3 regions of the Pseudarthrobacter sp. alpha12b genome follow, and region 2 is predicted to be linked to each of the others. Evidence: riboswitches for the same ligand, from Rfam matches in the RefSeq annotation. Region 2 holds a riboswitch; each other region holds the start of a gene.

Region 1 (5,534 bases), 340 kb from region 2:
CTCATTTGAATCCTTCTCCTGCCTGGGACTTTTTCTTCCGCTTGAGCCCAGCTTCGCGTCTGCAGGGACGGGGGTCCAGTGCCGGAGGGCCCCGTTGCGTTTGGGGACTCGTGGGTGTGGCTTCCCCGCAGGACCTTCGGCCCTTTTGCCGCCGGCGCCAAGAGTCCAGCGTGGCTGGAATACAGCTGCAGATGCAACAGCAGAGGATATGGGGGCTGGACCATCAAAATCACTGTCTTTGGTGCCACGGGCGCGACGGGGCAATTGCTGGTGCGCCGGGCTCTCGATGAGGGCATTACCGTGGTTGTCTACGCCCGCCACCCCAATAAGCTGGCAATCGCCAACGAAAGACTGAGCGTGGTCAAGGGGGAACTTTCGGATGCCTCGGCCATTGAGAGGGCCGTACAGGGATCCGACGGAGTGGTCAGCCTGCTGGGGCAAGGGGTACCGGTGAAAGGTACCCCGATTGCCGCAGGCACGCGCAACATCCTCGCAGCCATGCAGAAGTCCGGCGTGCAGCGGATCGTGGCGGTGACCACGGCAAGTGCAGCAGATCCCGCTGATCGCCCGTCTCTGCGTTCGAAGGCGGCCATCGGATTTGCCAAGCTCTTTATGCGCCCGGCCTTTGACGACGTTATTGCCACCGCGCAGGCCATTCGGGCATCCGACCGGGATTGGACCATCGTGCGCCCCCCACTCCTTCGAGACGATCCCCGAACGGGGCAGGTGGTGGCCGGCTACCTCGGCGACGGTGTTACCGGCAATTTCCTCTCGCGCGCAAACGCGGCTGAGTTCATGCTTAGGGTGCTTCGCAACAATGAGTACCTTCGAATGGCACCGATCGTCGCCGACGCCAAGTAGAGCCAGCGGATGGCCCGGTCCCCGAACGGGGCAGCGCTAAGCCACCCCGGTGGCTTGGGAAACGAGTTCGAAGTGGATCTGCCGGGTGGTGATGTCCGAGGACACGAGCCGGACGCGGACCTTGGTTCCGGATTCCAACTCACCGGCGCAGCGTGCGGTCACCGCGGGTTCGGCGACCTGGATGATCCCCGAACTTCCGTTCCCGTTTCCGTTCTTCCCGTTTCCGTTTTTGCCGTTCCCATTGCCGGTCCCGTTGCCGTTGCCGTTCCCGTTCTGCGGCTTGGATCCGGAAATCACGATCGCGTCGAACTCCTGCCCGATGTGGTTCAGCAGCAGCGCGGCCTCCACGGTGTCCAGGGCCATGCGTTCCATCCTGGACGCCAGCTGGTCCGATCCGGCCATGATGCCCGGCAGCAGGGGCAGGGCTTCCCGGGCCCAGCCGGGAACATCGCCGCCATTGCTCAGGGCCTCGCAGATGACCAGCACGAAGCGGTCCACCAGGCGGCGCAGCGGCGCGGTGGTGTGGGCGTAGGCAGCACCGATGGCGGACTGCATGCCATCCCCGGGGACAGTCCCATCAAAGGCGGTATAGGACGCACCGCGGAACAGCATGCCGGCCGAATGCATGATGGCCAGCTGCCGCGGGTCGGTGGGATCGAGTGACCGCAGGTACTCGCCGTAGCTGACCTCCCCGTCCCACGGCCTGCCCAGCACCTCGGTCTGCAGCCGGAAATGCCGCAGGGACCGTTCGTCCGGCGCGGGCATGGTACGCAGGATGCCCACCTTGCCCTCCAGCATGAGCTGCGCCGCGGCCATCCCGGTCATTAGCGAGATCTGTGCGTTCCAGTCCTCCACGGGAAGCTGCGGAACCGCGTCAATGCGGTAGCCGCCGTCGGGGAGCTGGACGATCTCCTGCTCCGGCATGTTCAGGCTGGCCCCTCCGCGTTCCCGTTCCAGCGCCACCCGTTTCAGGCCCACCTCGCGGAGCAGCCGCAGCACTGGTGAAGCCGTCCCGGCGTTGAGGTCCGCCTGCGCCCCCTTGTAGCTGAGCTTGTCGCGGCTGCGGACCCGCGCCCGCCTTACGCCCACTGACACAACCGACGCGTCGCCGTCGAGCGTGAAGTCCCAGACGAAGGCCGAACACTCCTGGCCCGGCAGCAGGCTCCCGGCCCCCTCGCTGATCACTTCCGGGTGCAGCGGGATCCGGCCGTCGGGAGCGTAGAACGTCTGCCCGCGGCGCCGGGTCTCAGCGTCCAGGGGACCCCCGGGTGCAACAAACGCCGGAACGTCGGCGATCGCGTACATCACGCGGTAGCCTTTCCCGTCCGGTTCGATGAACACTGCCTGGTCCAGGTCCGTGGAGGACGCCGGATCGATGGTCACGAATTCGACGGCGGTCAGGTCGTAGGACGGCAGCTTCAGTGCTGCCACGGCCGCCCGGGCGTCCGCCACGGCTTCAGCAGGATACGGGCCTGGCAGTTCGAGTTCCGTCCGCAGCAGTCCCAACGCCTCTTCGAGGGCGTTCCTGTGGTCGTGGACATTGGGGGCCAACCGATGATGTGACACAAAAGTCAGCGTAGCTCCAAGTCCCCGGATATGGCATCAGGAGCCGGCGGCGTCCAGCGCGTCGAGGAGGGAGGCCGCAGCGGCCGCGGGGTCGGATGCCTCCGTGATGGCGCGGACCACCACGATCCTGCGGGCACCGGCCTCCGCCACCTCGCGGACGTTTCCGTGGTCGATGCCGCCGATGGCAAACCACGGCACGGGATCCGCCGCTTGCCCCGAGGCCTCGGCGGCGTACTTCACCAGTTCAGGGCCGACGGCGGCCCTGCCGGGTTTGGTGGGCGTGGCCCAGACAGGACCCACGCAAAAGTAGTCCAGCCCGGACGGCCCGGCAGTTGCTGCCAGGGCGGCGTCCACCTGTCCGGTGGTATGGCTGGAGAGCCCGATGGCCGCATTTCCGTTGACCAGGGTCCGCGCCGCAGCCAGCGGAAGGTCCTTCTGGCCAATGTGGAACACCGGTGCCCCGGACAGCACGGCGATGTCGGCGCGGTCATTGACGGCCCACAGCTTCCCGTGCCGCACCGCGGTCTCCTTCAGCACCGCCAGGAGGTCCAGTTCCTCGGCAGCTTCGATGGTCTTGTCGCGCAGTTGGATGATGTCCACGCCGCCGTCAAACGCGGCGTCCACGAACTCCGCGAAGTCGCCGCGCTCACTCCTCGCATCGGTGCAGAGGTACAGGCGGGCGGCCTTGAGGGCGTCGCTGTGCCCTGCATTGGCAACTTCGGGATTGGCAACTGAGGCGGCTGAAGCGTGGGGGCCGGCGGGCAAGGATGAGGCGGACACATTCATGCCTGCAAGCCTAGTTCCTCTAAACTGGGCTGGTACTGCGGGAGCCCGCGGCAGCTGTCATAAAGCGCCGGGCTGAGAGGGCGTCAGAGCCGACCGCTTGACCTGATCCGGTTAATGCCGGCGTAGGGAAGGAACCATATGCGTACCCCATCCGACAATCGCTCCGGGTCCTCCGGGTCCTCCGGGTCCTCCGGGTCCTCCGGGTCCTCCGGGTCCGCCGGTGCCACCGGTGCCACGGTGCGGGCCGACGTCGCCGTCATCGGCGGGGGAGTGGTTGGGCACGGAATCGCCTGGGAGGTGCAGCGTTCGGGGCGCTCCGTCGTCCTGGTCGATGAAGCACCCGGAAGCGGTGCCAGCTGGGCCGCCGCCGGCATGCTGGCCCCCGTCAGTGAACTGCACTACCAGGAGGAGGACCTCCTGGAACTGATGCTTGAGGCATCATCCCGCTGGCCGGGGTTCGCCGCCGGAATCGCCGGTCCAACGGGTGCGGATTCCGGATATCTTACGACGCCGACACTCGCCGTAGGTGCCGACGCGGCGGACCGCCGGGCGCTGATGGACCTTCGCGCGGTACAGCAGGCCAACGGGCTGGCGGTGGAACCCCTGACCGTGCGGGAGGCCCGTAAACGTGAGCCGCTCCTCAGCCCCGCCATCGCCTGCGCGCTGGATACGCCCGCGGACCACCAGGTGGATCCCAGGCGCCTGGTGGCGGCCCTGCGGCTGGCCCTCGCCGGCGCCGCGCAGGAGAAGCCGGAACTGGCGGTTGCCGGGGCGTTGGACGGGTATGCCGTGCCGGACCGGGCAGCCGCCCTGCTGTGGGAAGGCGAAACAGTTGCCGGTGCCAGCCTCGCCAGCGGCGGCACAGTATTGGCAAAGGAAACCGTGGTAGCGAACGGCCTTCAGTCGGGGGCGCTTGGGGGCCTGCCCCACGGCCTTGAACTGCCCCTGCGTCCGGTGCACGGGGACATCCTGCGCCTTGCCGTTCCCCCGCACCTCCAGCCCCTGGTAACCTCCACGGTGCGTGGCCTGGTCCACGGCATCCCGGTCTACATCGTCCCCCGGCAGGACGGGACCGTCGTCATCGGTGCCACCCAGCGGGAGGATGCCCTCTCCGACGCCGTCAGCGCCGGAGGCGTGTACCAGCTGCTGCGGGACGCCCAAGCGCTGGTGCCTGCTGTGGCTGAACTTGAACTCCTGGAGTGCACCGCCCGGGCCCGTCCCGGAACCCCTGACAACGCGCCGCTGCTGGGCCGCGTGCCCGCAGCCCTGGGGTCAAAAGGCACCGGGGCCGGGCACGTCCCGGGTCTCATCATCGCCACAGGCTTCTTCCGGCACGGGGTGCTGCTCACTCCCGCTGCGGCAGCCATCTGCGCCGTACTGCTGGACGGGAAAGCCGATCCCCGCTGGGCGCCCTTCAGCCCTGAACGGTTTTCGCGGCCGGCGGCGGCCGCCCCAATCCCCCACATCAAGGAGACAGCGTGAACATCACCCTGAACGGAAAGACGCACACAGTGGCCGACGGCGCCTCCATCACCACGCTCGTCAGCCAGGTCACCGGACGCCCGCTGGCACCCAGCGGACAGGCGACGGACGGCGGGAAGCTGGGCGTCGCCGTCGCGCATAATGCCCAGGTGGTGCCGCGCAGCCAGTGGTTCGCCACGGCGCTCGCCGAGGGCGACGACATCGAACTTGTCACAGCAGTACAGGGAGGCTGACGCCATGACCGAAACCAGCACCATCAAACCCGCCGGACATTCCGGACCCGACGACGCCCTGGTGATCGACGGCGTCGCCCTGGGATCGCGGCTCATCATGGGAACCGGGGGTGCACCCAGCCTGGACGGCCTGGGCGCCGCGCTCGTCGCCTCCGGCACGGCGCTGACCACCGTGGCCATGCGCCGCTACTCCACCGCGGAGACCGGCTCGCTGTTCCAGCTGCTGGTGGACCACGGGATCCGGGTACTGCCCAACACGGCTGGCTGCTTCACCGCCCGGGATGCTGTCCTCACGGCGGAACTGGCCCGGGAAGCCCTGGAGACCGACTGGGTGAAGCTGGAGGTCATCGCCGACGAGCAGACCCTCCTGCCGGACGCCGTGGAACTCGTGGAAGCCACCGAGCAATTGGTTAACCGCGGGTTCAAGGTCTTCGCTTATACCAATGACGACCCCGTGCTTGCGCTGCGGCTGGAAAACCTCGGGGCCACCGCCGTCATGCCGCTTGGGGCCCCGATCGGCACCGGCTTGGGGATCCTGAATCCGCACAACATCGAGCTCATCGTCTCCCGGGCCTCGGTGCCGGTGGTTTTGGACGCGGGCATTGG
Region 2 (5,534 bases):
GCCAGGAACGGGCAGGGTCGGGTCAGGCGGACCAGACGTACAGTCCGTTCCGCTCCGAATCGTTGATTCCGGCGGCAAGTTCCGCCAGCTGACGCACATAGGTCCGCGCCTGGGCGGCACCAAAAGGCACGTCCTCCTGGCCGGCCCACTGCCCGGCGACGTCGTCGAGGACATTGCCCTCGCCTTCGGTTTCGTAGGTGAGCAGGTCCGCCAGGGCGCGGACCATGGCCGGCGGAACGGCCAGGAGGGAGTCGCTGGCCACGTCCACCATGGTCAGCTCATAATCGGCTCCGCCGGCGTGGACGGCAGTCCCGGCAAGATCGCCGAGCTGCTCCACCTCGAAGTCGCTGATGCCCTGGATCCGCACCGTCTGGCCTGCGGCAGCGCCGTCCGCGGAGGAGCTGCTTCCTTCGTCAAGGATGCCGGCGCGTTTCAGCGCGGCGTCATGGGTGGCGACAAAGATCTCGGTGAAGCCCATGGCTGGTGCCCTTCTTCCGTTGGCGGAGCTGCGCGCCGGGCGCTGCCTGCGGCCCGGCCGTACGGAATCAGCCTAGTAGTTGCGGACCTGCCGGCGCACGCCCGCCCCGCGTCCCGAGGCATGCCGCGGGAAGGGGGGTCGATCAGCGGGCGGCCACCCGGATCCGGTTGCGCCATGGGTCTTCGAACCGAAGCTCTGCGCCGGTGTGGTGCGCGGGCACTCCGGCCACCTTCAGGCGGTCAGTCAGCGCGCCGACGTCGTCCCCTGAAGGAACTTCGATGAGCACCTCGCCCAGCCCCAGCGTGTCCTTGCGGGGGCCGGCACCGCGGCTGTTCCAGACGTTCATGGCCATGTGGTGGTGGTAGCGGCCTGCGGAAACGAACAATGCCTGCCCGTGCCAGCCCGCCGTCTTTTCGAACCCCAGGGTTCCCACGTAGAAGTCCCGCGCGGTCTGGACATCGCCCACCTGGAGGTGGACATGGCCAACGCCGGCGGCTGTTTGCCGCTGGCCTTCAAGGGACTCCTCGGTGAGGTACTGCTCCAGGTACCGCTGCGGCGGCAGTGCCAGACTGTCCATGACAACATCGGTCCCGTTCCAGGACCAGTTGCTGCGCGGGCGGTCCCAGTACAGTTCAATGCCGTTGCCCTCAGGGTCGGTGAAGTAGAAGGCTTCGCTCACCAGGTGGTCTGCGCTGCCGGTGAAGGCCCGCGGCTCGTACTGCGCAGCCGTGGCGACGGTGGCAGCAAGGGAGGCCTGATCCTCGAACAGCAGTGCGGTGTGGAACAGGCCAGCCTCTCCCCTGCCGGGAAGGTGCAGCCCGGGGGCCGGCGCAAGGTGGACCAACGGCCGGCCGAGCCTGCCAAGGTAAAGCCCGCCGTCCTGCTCAGCCACCACCTTGAGGCCAAGGGCGCGCTGGTAGTAGTCGGTCATGACCTTCATGTCGCCCACCTTGAGCATCACGGTGCCCATGGCGAGATCGGCAGGAAGAAGATCCTGGCTGCTGGCGGATGCGGTCATTGAAGGCTCCTTGCATTGGCGGCCGTCCCGTTGACGGCCTGTCACACATTAAAATTACTTGAAGCTTCAATTTATTCCAAGTCCCCGGGACTCGTTTTAGTCAGCGGATGATTCGGCCGCGCAGCACCACATGTTCCAGCGCCGTGATTGTTTCAGGTAGGGCCCGCGGGTCTTCCCGGCACACCACGACGTCGGCGCGCGCCCCCTCCTCCAGTCCATCCGCTCCCAGCCATGCACGGGCTGCCCAGCAGGCGGAATCCAGCGCAGCGTCCATGGGCAGGCCCGCGCCGTGCAGGGCAAGGATCTCGTCTGCGATCCTGCCGTGGCGGATCACGCTGCCGGCATCGGTGCCGGCAAATAGGCGCACACCCGCGGCATGGGCCTCCGCCACCCGTTCCCGCCTGCGTTCCCAGAGGGCACGCATGTGCGCGGCGTAGCGCGGGAACTTGGGTTCCGCCTGCGCGGCAATGTCAGGGAACGTGGCGATGTTGATGAGGGTGGGCACGATCGGTACGCCCTGTTCGGCGAACCGGGGCAGATGCCGGGGCAGGAGGCCGGTGGCGTGCTCGATGCAGTCAATGCCGGCGTCAAGCATCTGGTCCAGGGTGTCCTCGGCGAAGCAGTGCGCCGTCACCCGTGCGCCCTCGTCATGGGCGGCCTGGACGGCATCGCGTACGACGGCGGCGGGAAAGGAGGGGGCCAGGTCACCTGCACGCCGGTCAATCCAGTCCCCCACCAGTTTGACCCAGCCGTCGCCGTCGCGCGCCTGCTTGCGCATGGCCTCCACGAGGCCCTCCGGCTCCACCTCCTCGGCGAAGCCCCGCAGGTAGCGGCGCGTCCGGGCAATATGCCGGCCGGCGCGGATGAGCACGGGGAAGTCCCGGCCGCCGTGCATCCAGCGGGTGTCAGCCGGTGAGCCTGCGTCGCGGACCAGCAGGGTTCCGGCGTTGAGGTCAGCCAGTGCCTGTTCCCGGGCGGCAGCGGGCTCCACGGGACCGGACGGGCCCAGCCCTATGTGGCAGTGGGCGTCCACGAACCCCGGCAGCACCCAGCCGTCAAGGATCCGGGCCGGCGGTGCTGCGGGCCGGGTGAATGTGAGCCGGCCGTCCACCGACCAGGCTCCGTGCTCCACGGTCTGCGGCCCGGTCAAAACGGGACCGCTGAACTCGATTACTTCTGCCATCCTGGCTCCTTCCGATGCCCGGACAGGCTAGCACCAGCGAATGTGACGGCGTTCTTCCGGGAGGCTGTGGTAGCTTCGTTCCTGACCACACGGGTGCCCCTGCAGGGGCTGAGATCGGGCTGACGCGGCCTGCGACCGTTGAACCTGTCCGGGTAATGCCGGCGAAGGAAGTGAGTATTCCCTTGAGTACGCAAAATACCCAGATCAACCCTGCCCGCATGCCGTCCGCCGGGGAGCCAGGCGTTCAACCCGGGGCCCCGGTGACCCAGTCCTTGAAGTCGCAATCACTGGCGTTCATCGAAGATGCCGGGAATGGAATCCGGGTACCGGTGACGGAGATTGCCCTTGAGCCGTCCCCCAACGGCCAGCCGAACGCGCCCTTCCGGACGTACAGGACGGCCGGGCCCGGCAGCGATCCCGTCCGGGGCCTGCAACCTTTCCGCTCGGAGTGGATCACCGCGCGGGGAGATACCGAGGCCTACAGCGGCAGGGAGCGCAACCTGCTCGACGACGGCCGCTCCGCTGTGCGCCGCGGGGCTGCCTCTGCGGAGTGGAAGGGCGCGCAGCCGGTGCCCCGCCGCGCCGTCGACGGCAGGACGGTGACCCAGATGCACTACGCCCGGCAGGGGGTCATTACGCAGGAGATGTGCTTCGTGGCGCTGCGCGAGAACTGCGACGTGGAGCTTGTCCGGAGTGAACTTGCTGCCGGGCGCGCGATCATCCCGAGCAACATCAACCATCCGGAGTCCGAGCCGATGATCATCGGCAAGGCCTTCCTGGTGAAGATCAACGCCAACATTGGCAACTCGGCCGTGACAAGTTCCATTGCCGAGGAGGTGGACAAGCTGCAGTGGGCCACGCAATGGGGCGCCGACACCGTCATGGACCTGTCCACCGGCGACGATATCCACACCACTCGGGAATGGATTATCCGCAATTCCCCTGTTCCGATTGGCACGGTACCCATCTACCAGGCCCTGGAAAAAGTCAACGGCGAGGCCAATGCGCTGACCTGGGAAATTTTCCGGGACACGGTCATTGAACAGTGCGAGCAGGGGGTGGACTACATGACCATCCACGCCGGGGTGCTGCTGCGGTACGTCCCGCTCACGGCCAACCGGGTGACGGGCATTGTCTCGCGCGGCGGCTCCATCATGGCCGGCTGGTGCCTGGCGCACCACCAGGAAAACTTCCTGTACACGCACTTCGATGAACTGTGTGAAATCTTCGCCAAGTACGACGTTGCCTTCTCCCTGGGCGACGGTCTGCGCCCCGGCTCGACGGCGGACGCCAACGACGCCGCCCAGTTCGCGGAACTGGACACCCTTGCCGAGCTCACCCAACGCGCTTGGGAGTACGACGTACAGGTGATGGTGGAAGGGCCCGGCCACGTTCCTTTCCACCTGGTCAGGGAAAACGTCGAGCGGCAGCAGGAACTCTGCAAGGGAGCGCCGTTCTACACCCTGGGACCGCTGGTGACGGACGTCGCTCCCGGCTATGACCACATCACCTCAGCAATTGGCGCCACCGAGATTGCCCGGTACGGCACGGCCATGCTCTGCTACGTCACCCCCAAGGAGCACCTGGGACTGCCCAACAAGGACGACGTGAAGACCGGAGTGATCACCTACAAGATCGCCGCGCACGCAGCGGACCTCGCCAAGGGCCACCCGGGGGTGCACGAACGGGACGACGCATTGTCCAAGGCGCGGTTCGAATTCCGTTGGCGGGACCAGTTCGCGCTGTCCCTGGACCCGGTGACGGCGGAGGCATTCCACGACGAGACCCTGCCTGCCGAGCCCGCCAAGACGGCACACTTCTGTTCGATGTGCGGGCCCAAGTTCTGCTCCATGCGGATCAGCCAGGACATCCGCGACGAATTCGGGTCCGCGGAGGCGCAGGCAGCGCTGGCGGGGATGGCATCGGGGATGCGGGAGAAGAGCGAGGAGTTCCTGGCGTCCGGCGGAAAGGTATACCTCCCCGAGCTGCGGGTTCCCGCGGAAGGCTAGGACGCCCGGGCCGTCTGGCTCCGGCTGACCCCGCTGATGAACTGCCGGATGGCCTGGTCCCCGTCCGGGGAATCGTGAGGCCGGTGCCCGCCCGCGGCAACGCGGTGCAGGGCGCCGGTCTCGCGGAGGTAGCCGGCAATCTCCTCATAGAGGGGCTCCCAGCCGCCGGTCAGGACCAACGTGGGCACGCCGGGAACAATGTGCAGCGGCGCCTCCCACGACGGCGCTTGCAGCCGCAGCCGCCGCGCGGACCGTTTTTCCTCGGTGGTGGCGGGCTGCTGGAGGTCGGTGGCGTAGACGCGCCGGACGAATTCGCGCTGGAAGTCTTCGTCGCTGAGTTGGTGGCGCACGTCGAAGAGGGGCTGCATCAGGCTGATGTGGGCCGCCGTGGCCGGCAACTCCGCTGTCAGGGAGAGGCAGGCCGGCTCCACCAGGGTCAACGAAAAGACCAGGTCCGGACGTTCGACGGCGGCCATCATGGCAGCGATTGCCCCCTGGGAGTGTGCCACCACGTGTCCGCCGGCGGCGCCGCGGCCGTCGTCGGCAAGGGACCGCAGGATGATCGCGGTGTCTTCCGCAAACGATGACTCCTGCGGCTCCGCGACGGCATCGTAGCCGTGCCGGCGCAGGAACAGGGCGTCATAGGACAGTGCCATGCCGTGCTGGCGCGGCCATGCCGCGGCGCCGAAAGTTCCGGCGCCGTGCACGAACACTACCCTCTGCTTGAACATGTCCCAACCCTATTCCACGGTGCCGACATCCGTGGGGAACTGTTACTTGCCCAGGAACTTGTCGAAGCCCTTGGGCAGGTTCAGCTGAGACGGATCGAAGTCGCCGCCCTGCTGG
Region 3 (5,534 bases), 1.5 Mb from region 2:
TGTCCGGCGCCAGGATGGAGGTGCTCCAGCCACCGACGGCGGCGGCGAGGATCAGCGGCCACCCGCGCTGCCACAGCAGGAACAGGGTGAGCCCGGCCAGGGGAAACAGCAGCAGCTCGAAGACCAGGGCCACGGAGGCCGACACCCAGTCGATGGACAGGGCCAGGACCGCAGTGATGAGCAGGACGGCCGCAAACTTGCTCAGCGGATTGGCACGGGCCAGGAGGGCATGGTTGCCGCTCAGGGTGAGCTCCTGCCTCATGGCGCCACCGCTTCCGCCGCAGCCATCCGCAGCTCCACCCCGCCCAGGGCCTCCGTGAATTCGGCATCATGGGTCACGGATACCACCGCAGTGCCGGCGTCCAGGAGCTCGGACAGGAATGATGCCAGTTCGGCCCACGTGTTGGCGTCCTGCCCGAAGGTGGGCTCGTCCAGGATCAGGACCTGGGGGCTGGCGGCAAGGACGGTGGCCACGGACAGCCGCCGCTTTTCACCGCCGGAGAGGGTGTAGGGGTTGGCGTCCACCAAGGCGGTGAGCCGCAGCCGCTCCAGGAGCTCGTCCACCCGGTCCTCGCCGTGCCCCAGATGCCGGGGGCCGAAGAGCAGCTCGTCAAGCACCTTGCCGGTCACGAACTGGTGCTCGGGCTCCTGGAACACCGTGCCCACGCGCGAAATCAGCTGCTCGGCCTTCCACTTGTAGGGATCGATGCCGGCGCCGCGGCTGAGGTCCAGCGTGGCGGAGACCTTTCCGGACACCGGTTCCAGCAGCCCGGCGAGGGTCAGCGCGAATGTGGACTTTCCGGCACCGTTGGGGCCGGTAATGGCAAGGGCCTGCCCGGCGCGGACCTGCGCGGCCAGGCCTTCCTGGACCGGCACCGGCGGGATCTTCCGGAAGCCTTGGCGGCGGGGACGGTCGCGGGAGACGCCCAGCTGCTCCGCTGCCAGCAGCAGGCTGCCCTCACCGGTTGGCGGGACGGCGGTGCGGGCGCGGGTCGCCTGCACGTAGCCGGGCACCCATACGCCCGCAGCAGCAAGAATGGTCCGGGCCTCATTGAGTACGCGGTCCGGCGGCCCGTCCAGGAGCACGGCAGGATCGGCGGCGGAACCGGGCTGCAGGACCACGATCCGGTCCACCAGGTCCTTCCATACGGACACCCGGTGCTCCACCACCACCAGCGTTGCCCCGGTCTTGTCCAGGGAGCGGGCCACGGCGTCACGGACCTCCAGCACACCGTCCGGGTCAAGGTTGGCGGTGGGCTCGTCCAGCAGGATCAGCCCGGGGCGCATCGCCAGGATGCCCGCCAGCGCCAGGCGCTGCTTTTGCCCACCGGACAGGGCCGACGTCGGATGGTCCAGCGGGAGGTGGGACAGGCCGACGTCGGCAAGCGCCTCGTGCACGCGGGGCCAGATTGCATCGCGGGGCACCGCAAGGTTTTCGGCACCAAAGGCGACGTCGTCCCCCACCCGTGACAGGACCACCTGCGTCTCGGGGTCCTGCTGCATGAGCCCGGCGCGGCCGCGCCGGGCGCGGGGCAGGGCGCCGTCCACCAGCAGCGAACCGGACTCGTCGGCATCGCCTGCCTCGCCGTCGTCGTTGATGTCTCCCAGGACGCCGGCGAGCGCGTGAAGCAGCGTGGACTTCCCGGCTCCGGAGGGTCCCAGCAGGAGCACCCGCTCTCCGGGGACGATGTCCAGGTCAAGGCCGTGGACGGCGGGTTTCGCCCTTCCGGCATGCCGCCAGCCCCAGCCACGGGCGCTGACGGCGGCAGGGCGGACCGTGCGGGCGGCATCCTGGGAGGGTGCCATCAGGAGAAGACGGGCTCCGTGGCAGCCTTGCGGGAGGCGAAGGAGCTCAGCACGCCGGTGCGGGCCAGGCCGCGGGTGGCGAGCCAGGACAAAGCGCCGGCCAGGACGGCACCGGAAATGGTGGTGAGGACGATGTAGGCGAGCTTGTCCGCGCCGGAGTAGGCGATGTTCCAGCCCCACGGCGCGAATGAGTCGTTGAGGCCGCAGAAGAATCCGGCCGCGGCGCCGGCCAGCAGGGATACGGGCAGGTTGAACTTGCGGTAGACGAAGATCGCGAAGATGATCTCCGCCCCCAGGCCCTGGATGAAACCGGAAAACAGGACCGAGGCACCGTACTGGGAGCCCATGAGCAGCTCTCCAGTGGCGGCCACGGTCTCGCAGAACAGGGCCGCCCCGGGCTTGCGGATGATGAGCATTCCCAGCACTCCGGGAATCATCCAGCCGCCGGCGAGCAGTCCGGTCAGCGGCGGGTAGGCGGCGTTCATGGGGGCAGACAGTGCGGCGGCCCCCTGGTCCCAAGCCCAGAAGATGACGCCACCCGCGATGGCCACCAGGGCGGCGACTACGATGTCCACGACGCGCCAGGACTTGCTGGTGGTCTTCTTGATTGCTGCAGTACTCATGTGATCCTCCTGGAAACAGGAGGGGAAAGTGGACCCGGCCGCCGGCCCGTTGCCGGGCAGCCGCGACACTTCGAGAACTCGACTCCCTTGCGCCGGTACTAACCGGATCAGGTTCGAGGGTCTGCGGCTGTCCGCACTCTCAGCGCCCACCTGCGGTGCCCGGCTTGTGCCAGGATCCCCGACGGCGGCGCTCCCCTGTCGTATTTAGTGTTGCTTTTGGTTGGGTAACGCTCTTTATTTGCCCGGTTCGGGCGTGGTCAAGTTTACACCTGGCAGGGGTAGATTGAGGGCCATGACCGCCAATCCACCGGATGTGACCGGGTTTGATCCTGATTCCAGCGACGCCCAGCCGGAGGGTTGGCTGGAGGCGCTGATTGTCCGCATCGAGGCGGAGGTCCGGGAGCTCCAGTTCCCCGGCTTCTCGCTGGATGATTCGTTGAACCTGGGCCTGCTCCTCGTGGAGCTGGGCAAGGAGCGGGGGCTGCCCATCGCAATCGATATTGCGAAGGGCGACCAGGTGCTGTTCCACGTCGCGCTGCCGGGCGCAACCCCGGACAACGGGCACTGGATCCGCGCTAAACAGCGCACTGCCGCCCGGTACGAGGTGCCGTCCCTACTGGTGGGACTGCGCGGCCGGCTGGGTGGTGGCCGGATCGAGGACAACGCCTGGTTCGACCAGTCCCGGTATGCCGCACATGGGGGCGCGTTTCCGATCTACGTCACGGGAGTGGGCGCGGTAGCCACGGTGGCCGTCTCCGGGCTGCCGCAACTGCAGGACCATGACCTGGTGGTTGAGGCGCTGCGCGGCGTCCTTGGATCGGCGCTGGCTGATTAGGCGCTGGCTGATAAGACGCTGAGGGATCAGCGGCGGGACATCCGAGGGGCAGGCATTCAGGCTGCTTAGCTTTTATTAGTAATCATGCTTACTATGTTGTCTCCCGGGGTTAGCGGAGGACAGGGCATGGGAGTCACCATGGGCGGTCCCGCGTTCGTTCCCGTCACCAGCGCGGCAGACCAAGGAGCACCATGAGAATTCCGGACACCAGGGGCCCCGTCAGCAGCGCACTGTTTGATGTCCTTGCCCAGGCCCCGGACACCGCCGGCCCGGACGTGGACCGCCTGTACCGCCTGGCGGCAGGGCATGTGGCCGCAGCCGGAGACATCATCGGCGACGAGGACATCCAGTTGACCCTCTTCTGCCTTTACGAACTCCATTACTCGGGCCTGGACGGTGTCCCGGACACGTGGGAGTGGGAGCCGGACCTGATCAGGGTCCGGCGGCTGATCGAGGAACCGTTTGAGAAGGCCCTCCGCACCGCAGCACACCAGGCCGCCGGCACCTTCGAACTGCCCGCCGGCACCACCATGACCAGCGATGCCATGGCCAACGTCCTGTTCGGCCTCGCCGCCACGGACACGGGTCCCAGCCTGTCCCGCTACGTCGCCAGGAAGGCAAGCCTGGCGCAGCTCAAGGAGTTCCTGGTCCACAAATCCATCTACCAGCTGAAGGAAGCCGACCCGCACACGTGGGCCATTCCCCGCCTCAGCGGAAGGCCCAAGGCGGCCCTGGTGGAAATCCAGGCGGACGAATACGGCGGCGGACGGCCCGGGCGGATGCACAGCGCACTGTTCGCCAGCACCATGCGCGGCCTGGGCCTGGACGACAGCTACGGCGCCTACGTCGATGCCGTTCCCGCCGTCTCCCTGGCATCCGTGAACCTCATGTCGCTCTGCGGCCTGAACCGGCGGCTCCGGGGTGCCATCACCGGCCATCTGGCAATTTATGAAATGACGTCCTCCCAGCCCAACCGGTTCTACGGGAACGGATTCCGCCGTCACGGCTTCGGCACGGACGTCACCGGCTACTTCGACGAGCATGTGGAGGCCGACGCCGTCCACGAACAGATCGCGGGCCGGGACCTGGCCGGCGGCCTGGTGGAGGCGGAGCCGCCCCTCCTGGCGGACGTGTTGTTTGGGGCGACTGCCGCCATGGCCCTGGACGCCCGCCTGTCCGCCCACCTCATGTCCTCGTGGGACGCCGGAGAGACTTCGCTGCGGACATCGATGCCGGCGGCAGCGTGACAGCTCAGGACCTGGCAAAGCAGCAACAACGATGAATGCGGCAGGCATGAACCCCGAACAGCATGGAACAGGAGCCCACCCGGACCCGGAACCAGCGGCGAGCTCCATCGTGGTCTGCCCCGACGGGCCCCTGATTATCAGGGGTGAGTTCGAGATTGTTACCCCGTCCGGCGACGCCGTACCCCGGGACCGGAAAACCGTTGCCTTGTGCCGGTGCGGGGCGTCCGCCATCAAGCCCTACTGCGACGGCACGCACAAGATGATCAAGTTCCGCACCGGGCCTCCGTCGGGCTAATCCAACAACCGTATTAATCCACCAGTCCGTATCAGTCCACCAGGCCGCCCCCAGCCGGCCACGCCCTTGCCCTGACCGGGACGGGTGTGAGGCTAGGCTGGAGGCAGTCCGTTTTCCGCCCGCAAGGAGTACTACGAATGAACCTTCTCATCAAGCTGCTCGGGACCGGTGTGAGCCTCGGCGCAGGCCTGGCCGGCACCAAGCTGGTCAACACCATCTGGGAAAAGACCACCGGGCAGAAAGCGCCCACCGGCAAGAACGAGGATGTGCCCACCAGCCTGCGGTCGGCCTTGACCTTCGCGCTGATCTCGGCGTCGGTCAGCGCCATCATCCAGGTCCTGGCAAACCGAGGCACCCAGCGCGCCATCACCCGGTTCGCCAAGACGCAGGACATCGTCTAGCAGCGAGCGCTACCGGCCGCCGTCGGGGTTGTCCTTCAGGGCAGCCTCGGCGGCGGCTTTTTGCACCACGGCTTCCAGCTCGTCGGCCGTGAGCAGCTCCCGGTGCAGGTGCTTGGTGCGGTACCCCGCGCGGCCCACCATGTGGGCGGACACCGGCACGGTGAGGAGCTGGAAGATCCACGCCACCACCAGGACGGGCCACACCCACCACGTCCGCATCTGCAGCCCGATGGCCGCCAGCAGCAGGAACAGGCCCAGGACCTGGGGCTTGGTGGCGGCATGCATGCGGCTCAGCAGGTCGGGGAAGCGCAGCAGGCCAACGGCGGC

The links. A riboswitch is a leader RNA that binds a small molecule or an ion and turns the genes downstream of it on or off. The one in region 2 is predicted to bind thiamine pyrophosphate.
Region 1: it holds a riboswitch for thiamine pyrophosphate, as region 2 does, so the genes downstream of both, thiO (glycine oxidase ThiO) here and thiC (phosphomethylpyrimidine synthase ThiC) in region 2, are expected to answer to the same signal.
Region 3: it holds a riboswitch for thiamine pyrophosphate, as region 2 does, so the genes downstream of both, ACTAQI_RS14965 (ECF transporter S component) here and thiC (phosphomethylpyrimidine synthase ThiC) in region 2, are expected to answer to the same signal.

What each region holds. Positions count from the first base shown of each region.
Region 1 is NZ_CP196746.1:2,073,974-2,079,507, reverse strand. Features, by position in the region: gene ACTAQI_RS09455 (NAD(P)-dependent oxidoreductase) at 115-861, shown strand; gene ACTAQI_RS09450 (RNB domain-containing ribonuclease) at 898-2,427, opposite strand; gene thiE (thiamine phosphate synthase) at 2,464-3,213, opposite strand; TPP riboswitch at 3,241-3,359, shown strand; gene thiO (glycine oxidase ThiO) at 3,352-4,695, shown strand; gene thiS (sulfur carrier protein ThiS) at 4,692-4,928, shown strand; gene ACTAQI_RS09430 (thiazole synthase) at 4,933-5,534, shown strand, end outside.
Region 2 is NZ_CP196746.1:1,730,108-1,735,641, forward strand. Features, by position in the region: gene ACTAQI_RS07910 (hypothetical protein) at 23-478, opposite strand; gene ACTAQI_RS07915 (VOC family protein) at 621-1,496, opposite strand; gene ACTAQI_RS07920 (amidohydrolase family protein) at 1,597-2,679, opposite strand; TPP riboswitch at 2,759-2,866, shown strand; gene thiC (phosphomethylpyrimidine synthase ThiC) at 2,862-4,688, shown strand; gene ACTAQI_RS07930 (alpha/beta fold hydrolase) at 4,685-5,419, opposite strand; gene ffh (signal recognition particle protein) at 5,462-5,534, opposite strand, start outside.
Region 3 is NZ_CP196746.1:3,229,860-3,235,393, forward strand. Features, by position in the region: gene ACTAQI_RS14955 (energy-coupling factor transporter transmembrane component T family protein) at 1-262, opposite strand, end outside; gene ACTAQI_RS14960 (ABC transporter ATP-binding protein) at 259-1,806, opposite strand; gene ACTAQI_RS14965 (ECF transporter S component) at 1,806-2,429, opposite strand; TPP riboswitch at 2,496-2,636, opposite strand; gene ACTAQI_RS14970 (heme-degrading domain-containing protein) at 2,722-3,264, shown strand; gene ACTAQI_RS14975 (iron-containing redox enzyme family protein) at 3,456-4,511, shown strand; gene ACTAQI_RS14980 (CDGSH iron-sulfur domain-containing protein) at 4,558-4,806, shown strand; gene ACTAQI_RS14985 (DUF4235 domain-containing protein) at 4,944-5,207, shown strand; gene mnhG (monovalent cation/H(+) antiporter subunit G) at 5,217-5,534, opposite strand, start outside.